DNA from 2 places in the Nonomuraea sp. ZG12 genome. Region 1 is predicted to be linked to the other one. Evidence: riboswitches for the same ligand, from Rfam matches in the RefSeq annotation. Region 1 holds a riboswitch; the other holds the start of a gene.

Region 1 (5,300 bases):
AGACGTGGTGGCGGCCGTCGCCGCGCAGGGCGATGCGGGCGGCGGTGATGGCCTTGATGGAGGCGACCGCGTTCCGCTCGATGCACGGGATCTGGACCAGGCCGCCGATGGGATCGCAGGTCAGGCCGAGGTTGTGCTCGATGCCGATCTCGGCGGCGTTCTCCACCTGCTCGGGGGTGCCGCCGAGGACCTCGGTGAAGCCGGCGGAGGCCATCGAGCAGGCCGAGCCGACCTCGCCCTGGCAGCCGACCTCGGCCCCGGAGATGGAGGCGTTCTCCTTGAACAGCACGCCGATGGCGGCGGCGGTGAGCAGGAAGCGGACGATGCCGTCGTCGTCGGCGTTGGGGGTGAAGCGGGAGTAGTAGGTGAGGACGGCGGGGATGATGCCGGCGGCGCCGTTGGTGGGGGCGGTGACGATGCGGCCGCCGGCGGCGTTCTCCTCGTTGACCGCCAGGGCGAACAGGGAGAGCCAGTCCATCGCCTGCAGCGGGTCCTTCTCGGCGCTCTCACTTTGCAGGCGCCGGTGCAGGGGGTTGGCCCGGCGCTTGACCTTGAGGCCGCCGGGCAGGACGCCTTCCTTGGCGATGCCCCGCCGGACGCACTCCGACATGACCTGCCACAGGTTCAGGATCTCGGCGCGGATCTGGGCCTCGGTGCGGCCGAACGCCTTCTCGTTCTCCAGCATGAGGGCGGAGATCGACAGGCCGGTGGCGGAGCAGTGCTTGAGGAGCTCTTCGGCGGTGGTGAAGGGGTAGGGCAGGACGGTGTCGTCCGGTTTGATGCGGTCGGCGCCGGTGGCCTGCTCGTCGACGACGAAGCCGCCGCCGACGGAGAAGTAGACCTTCTCGCGCAGGGTCTCGCCGTCGCCGGAGCGGGCGGTGAAGCGCATGCCGTTCGGGTGCTCGGGCAGTGAGATCTTGCGTTCGAAGATCAGGTCCTGGCCGACGACGAACGGGATCTCGTGGGTGCCGTACAGCTTGACGGTGCCGGACTCGCGCATGGCGGCCAGCCGCTCGTCGATGGTGTCGACGTCCACCAGCTCGGGCTTCTCGCCGGACAGGCCCAGCAGGACGGCCTTGTCGCTGCCGTGGCCCTTGCCGGTCAGGCCGAGTGAGCCGTACAGGATCACTTCGACGCGCGTCGTACGGTCGAGCAGCCCGTCGGCGTGCAGCCCACGCGCGAACTTGTGGGCGGCGGCCATCGGGCCGCCGGTGTGGGAGCTCGACGGGCCGATACCGATCTTGAACAGGTCGAAGACGCTGATCGCCATTGATGCGCCTTTCAGCTAGGCCGGGGCCCGGTGGCGGGCCCCGGCGGCCGGATCAGGAATCGCCAGAGGTGAGTGCGGCGTACTCCTCGGCGGACAGCAGGTCTTCCGCATTGCCCTCCACGCGCACGCGGAACATCCAGCCCTCGCCGTAAGGGTCGCTGTTGGCCAGCGACGGGTCGTCCACGAGGCTCTGGTTGACCTCCACCACCTCGCCGCCGACGGGGGTGAAGATCTCGCTCACCGACTTGGTCGACTCCACCTCGCCGATGGAGTCGCCCGGCTCGATGGTGGAGCCGACCTCAGGGAGCTGCACGTAGACGACGTCACCCAGGGCTTCGGCGGCGAAGGCCGTGATCCCGATGGTCGCGATGAGGCCGTCCTCAAGACCGGCCACCCACTCGTGCTCCTTGGTGTAGCTCAGGTCCTCAGGGATGTTGCTCACTTGTTCCTCCTGTAAAAGGGCAGCTCGACCCGGTCCACGGGCTCATGGCTGCCCCGGATGTCCACGGCCAGACCTTCATTGACCCCGGTGTCGACGTAGGCCAGCGCGATGGGCTTGCCCAGGGTCTGGGATGGCGCACCACTGGTGACCTCGCCGACGACGGCACCGTCCTTGGTGACCGGGTAACCGTGGCGCGGCACCCGGCGGCCTCGCGCGACCAGGCCGACGAGACGGCGCCGTGGCGGGATGTCCTTGACCGCCTCCAGCGCCGACCTGCCGACGAAGTCGCCCGGCTTGTCGAATTTCACCACTCTGCCCAGGCCCGCGTCGAACGGGGTGAGCGAGACGCCGAGCTCGTTGCCGTACAGCGGCATGCCGGCCTCCAGCCTGAGCGTGTCGCGGCTGGACAGCCCCGCGGGCCTGAGGTCGTACGGCTCGCCCGCCGCCGTCAGCGCGTGCCAGAGCGGCACGGCGTCCTGGTTGGCGATGAAGAGCTCGAAGCCGTCCTCGCCGGTGTAGCCGGTGCGGGCGATGAGCGCCTGCCGCCCGTCGACCAGCCCCGGCAGCCCGGTGTAGTACTTGAGCCCGGTCAGGTCGGCGTCCGTGAGCGTGGCGAGGATCTCCTGCGCGCGCGGACCCTGCACGGCGATCAGTGAGTACTGGTCCGAGCGATCCTCAACCACCACGTCGTACGACTTGGCGCGGGTTTTCAGCTCATTGCCGACCATTTCATAGTTCGAGGCGTTGGCCACGACCATGAACTCCTCGTCCCCGAGCCGGTAGACGATGAGGTCGTCCAGCACCCCGCCCCGCTCGTTCACGATCATGGTGTAGCGGGCCCGGCCGGGCTCCATCGCCGACAGGTGACCCACCAGCGCGAAGTCCAGCGCCTCACCCGCCTGCGGCCCGGTCAGGAAGATCTCGCCCATGTGCGAGAGATCGAACAACCCGGCCGCGTGGCGGACCGCGTTGTGCTCCGCGGACTCGCTGCCGTAACGCAACGGCATGAGCCATCCGGCGAAGTCGGTCAGCGTGGCGCCGAGAGCCTCGTGTACGTCTCTCAACGGTGTGAGTCGGGACATGTGTCGCACCTCAGGACAGGGACGGATGCACGGATCATCCTCCCCCTCTGTCGTCGTTGCCTGAGAGCTTCGCCCGGGGATTTGCCGGACTTTCACCTTCGGCGAGGCCACCAGGCCTGCTTTCCAGAGGACACCTCGTCCGTACGGTCCTTTTCCTTGAGAGGTTCGCGGGGAGGGCTTGCTCCTTCAGGGGCCCCGACCGGCTGTCAGGACGCTCTCCCGTACGGTTTCGACGGTGATGTCCGCAAGCCTAGTGGCGTCACGGGCCTGTTGTCGCGCCCGGCTTCCAGGGGAGTGAACCCGCCCGCACGCCCGGGGTCAGCAGGCGGCTATCAGGGCTTCGAAGAGGGCGCAGTCGGTGGCGGCTTCCGGGTGCCACTGGACGGCGATGGTGAAGGGGTGGGTGTCCAGTTCCACCGCCTCGATCGTGCCGTCGTCGGCCGTGGCGGTGGCCGTCAGGGTTGGGGCCAGGCGGTCGGCGGCCTGGTGGTGGTAGTGCGGCACGGTCACGGGATCGTCGCCCAGGGCCTTGGCGACCCGGCTGCCGGGGGTGGGCCGGATGGGGAGGTGGCCGAACTCGCCGGGGGCGGGGGAGTGGCCGGTGTGCCCGACGACGTCCGGGAGGTGCTGGTGGAGAGTGCCGCCGAGGGCGACGTTCAGGACCTGGAGTCCTCGGCAGACACCTAGGTAGGGGAGACCGGCGTCCAGGGCCGCGGTCAAGAGCGCAAACTCCGCCTCGTCACGAAATTTCCGGACATAGCCGGTTTGGTCGTGCGGCTGCTCCCCGTACCTGCCGGGGTCGATGTCGCCCCCGCCGGCCAGGATCAGCCCGTCCAGCCGCCCCACCAGCGCCGCCGGCTCGCCCGCCGGCGGCAGCACCACGGGCTGCCCGCCCGCCCGCACCACCTGCTCCACATAGGTGTACGGCAGCAGCGCGACGGTCATCTCCCAGACCGTGAACCGCGCGGGCTCGACGTAGGACGTGATGCCGATCAACGGCCGCTTCATCATCTTCCCCCCTACAGCGGTGTCACGTACGCGCCGGAGATCCCCCCGTCCACCAGGAACTCCGACGCCGTGATGAACGAGGCGTCGTCGCTGGCCAGGAAGGCGACCGCGGCCGCGATCTCCGACGCCTCGGCGAACCGCCCGACCGGCACGTGCACCAGCCGCCGCTGGGCCCGCTCGGGGTCCTTGGCGAACAGCTCCCGCAGCAGCGGCGTGTTGACCGGCCCCGGGCACAGGGCGTTGACCCTGATGCCCTCGCGGGCGAACTGGACGCCGAGCTCCCTGGACATGGCCAGGACCCCGCCCTTGGAGGCGGTGTAGGAGATCTGCGAGGTGGCCGAGCCCATGACCGCGACGAACGAGGCGGTGTTGATGATGGAGCCCTTGCCCTGCCGCCGCATGTGGCCGATGGCGTGCTTGCAGCACAGGTAGACGCTGGTGAGGTTGACCTCCTGGACGCGTCGCCAGGCGTCGAGGCCGGTCTCCAGGATCGAGTCGTCGTCCGGCGGGGAGATGCCCGCGTTGTTGAAGGCGATGTCCAGGCTGCCGTAGGTGTCGAGCGCGGTGGCGTACATCCGCTCGACGTCGTCCTCACTGGTCACGTCCGCCCTGACGAACAGTCCGCCGACCTCGGTCGCCGCCTTGGTCCCGGTTTCCTCGTCGATGTCCACGCAGACGACCTTCGCGCCTTCCTGTGCGAAGCGGCGCGCGGTGGCCAGGCCGATGCCGCTGCCCGCGCCGGTGATGACGGCGACACGGTCCTGCAAACGCTGCATAGCTCCACTCCCTGTCTGATGGGTCGTTCACCGCTCCTCATTCGCTTCGCGAGGTGCCTCGTTCCCCGGCCCTTCACTCCGCTCACTGCGTCGGGTTCAGTCCCACGAGATGAACACGTTCTTGGTCTCGGTGAAGGCCGCCAGGGCGTCCGGGCCGAGTTCTCTGCCGAGTCCGGACTGCTTGAAGCCGCCGAACGGGGTCCAGTAGCGGACGGAGGAGTTGGAGTTGACCGACAGGGCGCCGGCCTCGACGGCTCTGGCCACTCGCAGGGCCCGGCCGACGTCGCGGGTCCAGATGGAGCCGCTCAGGCCGTACGGGGTGTCGTTGGCGATGCGCACCGCCTCGGCCTCGTCGGCGAACGGCACCACCGACACGACCGGGCCGAAGATCTCCTCGGTGAACGCCCGGTCGGTGACCGCCGAGGTCAGCACCGTCGGCGGGAACCAGTAGCCCTTGCCCTGCGGGCAGGCCCCTTGCAGGTACGGTGCGTCGTCGACGAAGCCGCGCACCCGATCCAGGTGCTCGGCGCTGATCAGGGGGCCCATCTCGGTGTCCGGGTCGAGGGGGTCGCCGACCCGGATGTCACGCACCGCCTCCGACAGCCGCTGGAGGAACTCGTCGTAGGCCCCGGCCTGCACGAGGATGCGGGAGCGGGCGCAGCAGTCCTGTCCGGAGTTGTCGAAGACGGCGTACGGCGCGGCCTTCGCCGCCTTCTCCAGGT
Region 2 (5,300 bases), on a different contig from region 1:
TCGACGAGGAGACGCTCACCGAGCTGGAGGACTACGGCCTGCTCGCGCCCAAGGCCAGGCGTTATGACGAGGACGCGCTCAAGGTGGCGCGCAGCGTCGGCGCGCTGGCCCGCTTCGGGCTGCACGCCCGCCACCTGCGGGCGGTCAAGGCGGCGGCCGAACGGGAGGCCGGTCTGGTCGAGCAGACCGTGGCGCCGATCCTGAAACGGCGGGCGCCAGGCGCGATCGGCGAGGCCGACGAGACGGCCAGGGAGCTGTCCACGCTCCTGCTCGACCTGCACGAGGCCCTGCTGCGTACGGGCGTGCGGAGCGTTCTCGGGCGATGAGCGGCCCGAGGGACATTCAGGGCCCCCCGGGTGTTACGTTGAATTGCAGAAGCGGACCAGCAATGAGCTGTGCCGGGTCGCCGGCCAGTCGAATATGGAGCAGCCCGTGTTGCAGATGGAGGTCGTGGGTGTTCGCGTAGAAATGCCCACAAATCAGCCGATCGTCTTGCTCAAGGAGGCACACGGGGAACGGTTCCTGCCCATCTGGATCGGCATGACCGAAGCGACGGCCATCGCCCTGGCCCAGGCGGAGGAGCCGCCGCCCAGGCCGCTCACGCACGACCTGTTCCGGGACGTGCTGAGCGCCCTCGGCGTGGGCCTGCGTGCCGTCAACATCGTCGCCCTGCGTGACGGGATCTTCTTCGCCGACCTGGTGTTCTCCAACGGCGTGGAGGTGAGCGCCAGGCCGTCCGACTCCATCGCGCTGGCGCTGCGCACCGGGGCACGCATCTTCGCCAGTGAGGAGGTCGTTCAGGAGGCCGGAGTGATCATCCCCGACGACCAGGAGGACGAGGTGGAGAAGTTCAGGGAGTTCCTTGACACGATCTCTCCCGAAGACTTTGGCAGGGCGGGGTAGGTATTTCAGTGCATTTACGCTTCACGACGCGCCGAGCCGGATCGTTGACTGGGCATGGTCACGGTCCTACGGTGCAAGTGAAACCCGTGGCCGCCTTTTTACGAACCCCCAGATCAGGCCGCGGGATGAGAGAAAGCCGGAGGTCCGCGTGGCGGTCAGCAGCGGCGAGGGAAAGACGGCCGGCCAGGAAGATCCGGTACGGCGTGAGAGCGCGCGGCAGCGTGCCGGAGAGCAGGGCCTGCTCTTCGACGAGCAGCCCGCGACGGTGCCGGACGACATCGGATACCGTGGCCCGACGGCGTGCGCGGCAGCCGGCATCACCTACAGGCAGCTGGACTACTGGGCGCGCACCGGCCTGGTCGAGCCCACGATAAGAGCAGCGCAAGGTTCGGGTTCCCAACGGCTCTACTGTTTCCGCGACATCCTGGTGCTCAAGGTCGTCAAGCGACTGCTCGACACCGGGGTATCCCTCCAGCAGATCCGCACCGCCGTGCAGCATCTGCGTGATCGCGGGGTGGCCGACCTCGCGCAGATCACGCTGATGAGCGACGGTGTGAGCGTTTACGAATGCACCTCGGCGGACGAGGTGATAGACCTTCTCCAGGGTGGCCAGGGCGTGTTCGGCATCGCGCTCGGCCGGGTCTGGCGCGAGGTCGAGGGATCCCTCGCGGAGCTGCCGGGGGAACGGGCGGCGGTCGCGGACACCGTCCCGGCCGACCATCCCGCTGACGAACTGGCCCAGAGGCGACGGGCGCGCCGAATAGGGTAGTAATCTAGGACATGTCGATGACCCCATGCGGGAGAGTCCCCGGCTGGACCGGGGCGCCGAAGGAGCAACCTCCCCGGAATCTCTCAGGCAACCGGTACCGCTCGGGTGAGGCAACTCTGGAAAGCAGGCGCGCTCGCCAGGCGCGCTTCACCGACGGTGCAAGCCCCGCGGGGTGAAGCTCTCAGGTCGCGAAGACAGCGGTGACAGAGGGGGAGACCTGGCATACGCCCGCGCTCTGCGCCGGTCTCCATCGCCTCGGGAGGCATCTCCATGACCGACCTGTCACCACCGCCGTTCTCCGCCCGGCACATCGGGCCGTCGCAGAGCCAGCAGCAGCGCATGCTCGAGGCCGTGGGCTTCGAGTCCGTGGCGGATCTGGTGGCCGTGGCCGTCCCCGAGGCGATCCGGAGCAAGGACCGCCTCAAGCTGCCCGCCGCCGCGAGCGAGGCCGAGGCCATCGCCGAGCTGCGTGCCCTGGCCGACCGCAACCAGGTGCTCACCTCCATGATCGGCCTGGGCTACCACGACACCGTCACGCCCGCGGTGATCCGCCGCAACCTGCTGGAGAACCCGGGCTGGTACACCGCCTACACGCCGTACCAGCCGGAGATCTCGCAGGGCCGCCTGGAGGCGCTGCTCAACTTCCAGACCGTGGTGTCCGACCTCACCGCCCTGCCCGTGGCGGGCGCGTCCCTGCTCGACGAGAGCACCGCCGCGGCCGAGGCCATGACGCTGGCCCGGCGGACCGGCAAGAGCAAGAGCGACGTGTTCGTGATCGACGCCGACACGCTGCCCCAGACCAAGGCGGTGCTGGCCACCCGCGCAGAGCCGCTCGGCATCACGCTCGTGGAGAGCGACCTGGCGGGCGAGCTGCCGGCGTGCTTCGGCGTGCTCGTGCAGTATCCGGGTGCCTCCGGCCGGCTGCGTGACTTCCGCGACGTCGCCGAGCGGGCGCACGCCGCCGGCGCGCTCGTCGTGGCCGCCGCCGACCTGCTCGCGCTCACGCTGGTCGCCGCCCCCGGCGAGCTCGGCGCCGACATCGCCATCGGCTCCTCGCAGCGGTTCGGCGTGCCGTTCGGCTTCGGCGGTCCGCACGCCGCCTACATGTCCGTACGTGAGGGCCTGCAACGGCAGATGCCCGGGCGCCTCGTGGGCGTGTCCGTGGACGTCGACGGCGACCCCGCCTACCGGCTGGCCCTGCAGACCCGCGAGCAGCACATCCGCCGCGAGAAGGCCACCAGCAACATCTGCACCGCCCAGGTCCTGCTGGCCGTGATCGCCGGCATGTACGCCGTCTACCACGGGCCCGAAGGGCTGCGCCGGATCGCCGCCCGCGTGCACCGGCACGCCGTGGTCCTGGCCGACGGCCTGCGACAGGGCGGCGTCGAGGTCGTCCACCAGGAGTTCTTCGACACCGTGCTGGCCCGCGTGCCCGGCCGCGCGGCCGGGATCGTCGCCGCAGCCGCCGAGCGGGGCGTCAACCTCTGGCAGGCCGACGCCGACCACGTCTCCGTCGCCTGCGACGAGAAGACCGGCGCGGCCGAGGTCGCCCAGGTGTGGGCCGCCTTCGGCGTCGAGCGCGACGGCGTCACCCTCGACGACCCGCGGGTACCCGACGCGGTGCCCGCCTCGCTGGCGCGCGAGTCCGGCTACCTGACCCACCCGGTCTTCCACGACCACCACTCCGAGACCGCGATGCTGCGCTACCTGCGCAGGCTGCAGGACAGGGACATCGCGCTCGACCGCTCCATGATCCCGCTCGGCTCCTGCACCATGAAGCTGAACGCGACCACCGAGATGGAGCCCATCACCTGGCCCGAGTTCGCCGCCATCCACCCCTACGCCCCCGAGGCGCAGGCGGCCGGCTACGTCGACCTCATCGAGACGCTGGAAGGCTGGCTGGCCGAGGTCACCGGCTACGACGCCGTCTCCATCCAGCCGAACGCCGGCTCCCAGGGCGAGTTCGCCGGGCTGCTCGCCATCCGCGCCTACCACCGTGAGCGAGGCGAAGGCGAGCGCGACATCTGCCTCATCCCCTCCTCGGCGCACGGCACCAACGCCGCCAGCGCCGTCATGGCGGGCATGCGGGTCGTGGTCGTGGCCTGCGACACCGGCGGCAACGTGGACCTGGCCGACCTCGACGCCAAGATCGACAAGCACCGCGACCGGCTCGCCGCCATCATGATCACCTACCCCTCCACGCACGGGGTCTACGAGGAGACCATCACCGAGATCTGCGCCAAGGTGCACGGCGCCGGCGGCCAGGTGTACGTCGACGGGGCCAACCTCAACGCGCTCGTCGGCCTGGCCAAGCCGGGGGAGTTCGGCGCCGACGTGTCCCACCTGAACCTGCACAAGACGTTCTGCATCCCGCACGGCGGCGGCGGCCCCGGCGTCGGGCCCGTCGCGGTCCGTGCGCACCTCGCCGCCTACCTGCCGGGCCACCCGCTGCGGGACGGCACCCCCGTCGGTCCCGTCTCGGCCGCCCCGTACGGCTCCGCCGGGATCCTGCCGATCTCCTGGGCGTACATCAGGATGATGGGCGCCGACGGCCTCACGGCGGCCACCGAGCAGGCCATCCTGTCGGCCAACTACCTCGCGCGCCGCCTGGCCCCGCACTACCCGGTCCTGTACACCGGGCGGGGTGGGCTCGTCGCCCACGAGTGCATCATCGACCTGCGGCAGATCACCAAGGAGACCGGCGTCACCGTCGACGACGTGGCCAAGCGGCTCATCGACTACGGCTTCCACGCGCCGACCATGTCGTTCCCGGTCGCGGGCACGCTCATGATCGAGCCTACGGAGAGCGAGGACCTGGCCGAACTGGACCGGTTCGCCGACGCGATGATCGCCATCCGCGGCGAGATCGCCAAGGTGGGCTCCGGCGACTACGACAAGACGGACAACCCCCTGCGGAACGCCCCGCACACCGCCGAGGCGCTCACCGCCGACGAGTGGCCCCACCCGTACACCCGCACCGAGGCGGCCTACCCGGTGCCCTCGCTGCGGGACGACAAGTACTGGGTGCCGGTGCGCCGCATCGACCAGGCGTACGGGGACCGCAACCTGGTCTGCTCCTGCCCGCCGCTGGAGGCGTACGAGGACTGACCCTGGCCCCACCCGGGCCGCACCGCGGCCCTACCCCGATCCCATCCCGGCCCGCCACCCGGCGGGCCGGGGGCGTCCGACGTCAGCGACCCGAGGGCCGCGCTTGGAGCCCTTCGGAACCGCGACGGCGGTCTTCCACGCAGAACGGGTTGCCCTCGGGATCGGCGACCACCACGAACGTGGGGACTTCCGGCCGCGGGTTCTCGGGATGGCGAGACCGGTCGACACGTTGCGCACCCAGCAGGACCAGCCGGTCGACCTCGTCGTCGAGATCGCGGTCCCCCGCGCTGAGGTCGAGATGTGTCCGGGGGAACTGGTGCTGAGCCGCCGCGAACTGCCTGAATCAGCTGAAATGTGCACCTGCCATGCCTACGGTCGCAAGTGAGCAGACATGATCGCCAGAAGTCGTTAGGCTCGGTGCGATCGTCGCCGAAGGAGCTCTCTTGACGTCCTCAGAGCTGGAGACCCCGCCGCTGGACATCGCCCGCCGCCTGGCCGAGGACGGTGATCTCGATGGTGC

Evidence for each region. Region 1 has a riboswitch for glycine ahead of gcvT (glycine cleavage system aminomethyltransferase GcvT). Riboswitches for the same ligand answer to the same signal wherever they lie in the genome.
Region 2: linked by a shared signal. The riboswitch ahead of gcvP (aminomethyl-transferring glycine dehydrogenase) and the one ahead of gcvT (glycine cleavage system aminomethyltransferase GcvT) in region 1 are both predicted to bind glycine.

Annotation. Positions count from the first base shown of each region.
Region 1 covers NZ_JBQHCW010000003.1:211,425-216,724, reverse strand. The annotation lists gene ACTMTF_RS12820 (L-serine ammonia-lyase) at 1-1,270, opposite strand, end outside; gene gcvH (glycine cleavage system protein GcvH) at 1,323-1,712, opposite strand; gene gcvT (glycine cleavage system aminomethyltransferase GcvT) at 1,709-2,794, opposite strand; glycine riboswitch at 2,832-2,928, opposite strand; glycine riboswitch at 2,929-3,026, opposite strand; gene ACTMTF_RS12805 (gamma-glutamyl-gamma-aminobutyrate hydrolase family protein) at 3,113-3,802, opposite strand; gene ACTMTF_RS12800 (3-oxoacyl-ACP reductase) at 3,814-4,578, opposite strand; gene ACTMTF_RS12795 (aldehyde dehydrogenase family protein) at 4,675-5,300, opposite strand, start outside.
Region 2 covers NZ_JBQHCW010000001.1:1,210,481-1,215,780, forward strand. The annotation lists gene ftsR (transcriptional regulator FtsR) at 1-326, shown strand, start outside; gene ACTMTF_RS05635 (bifunctional nuclease family protein) at 433-903, shown strand; gene ACTMTF_RS05640 (MerR family transcriptional regulator) at 1,052-1,672, shown strand; glycine riboswitch at 1,691-1,782, shown strand; gene gcvP (aminomethyl-transferring glycine dehydrogenase) at 1,943-4,780, shown strand; partial or broken gene ACTMTF_RS05650 (VOC family protein) at 4,863-5,039, opposite strand; gene ACTMTF_RS05655 (tetratricopeptide repeat protein) at 5,224-5,300, shown strand, end outside.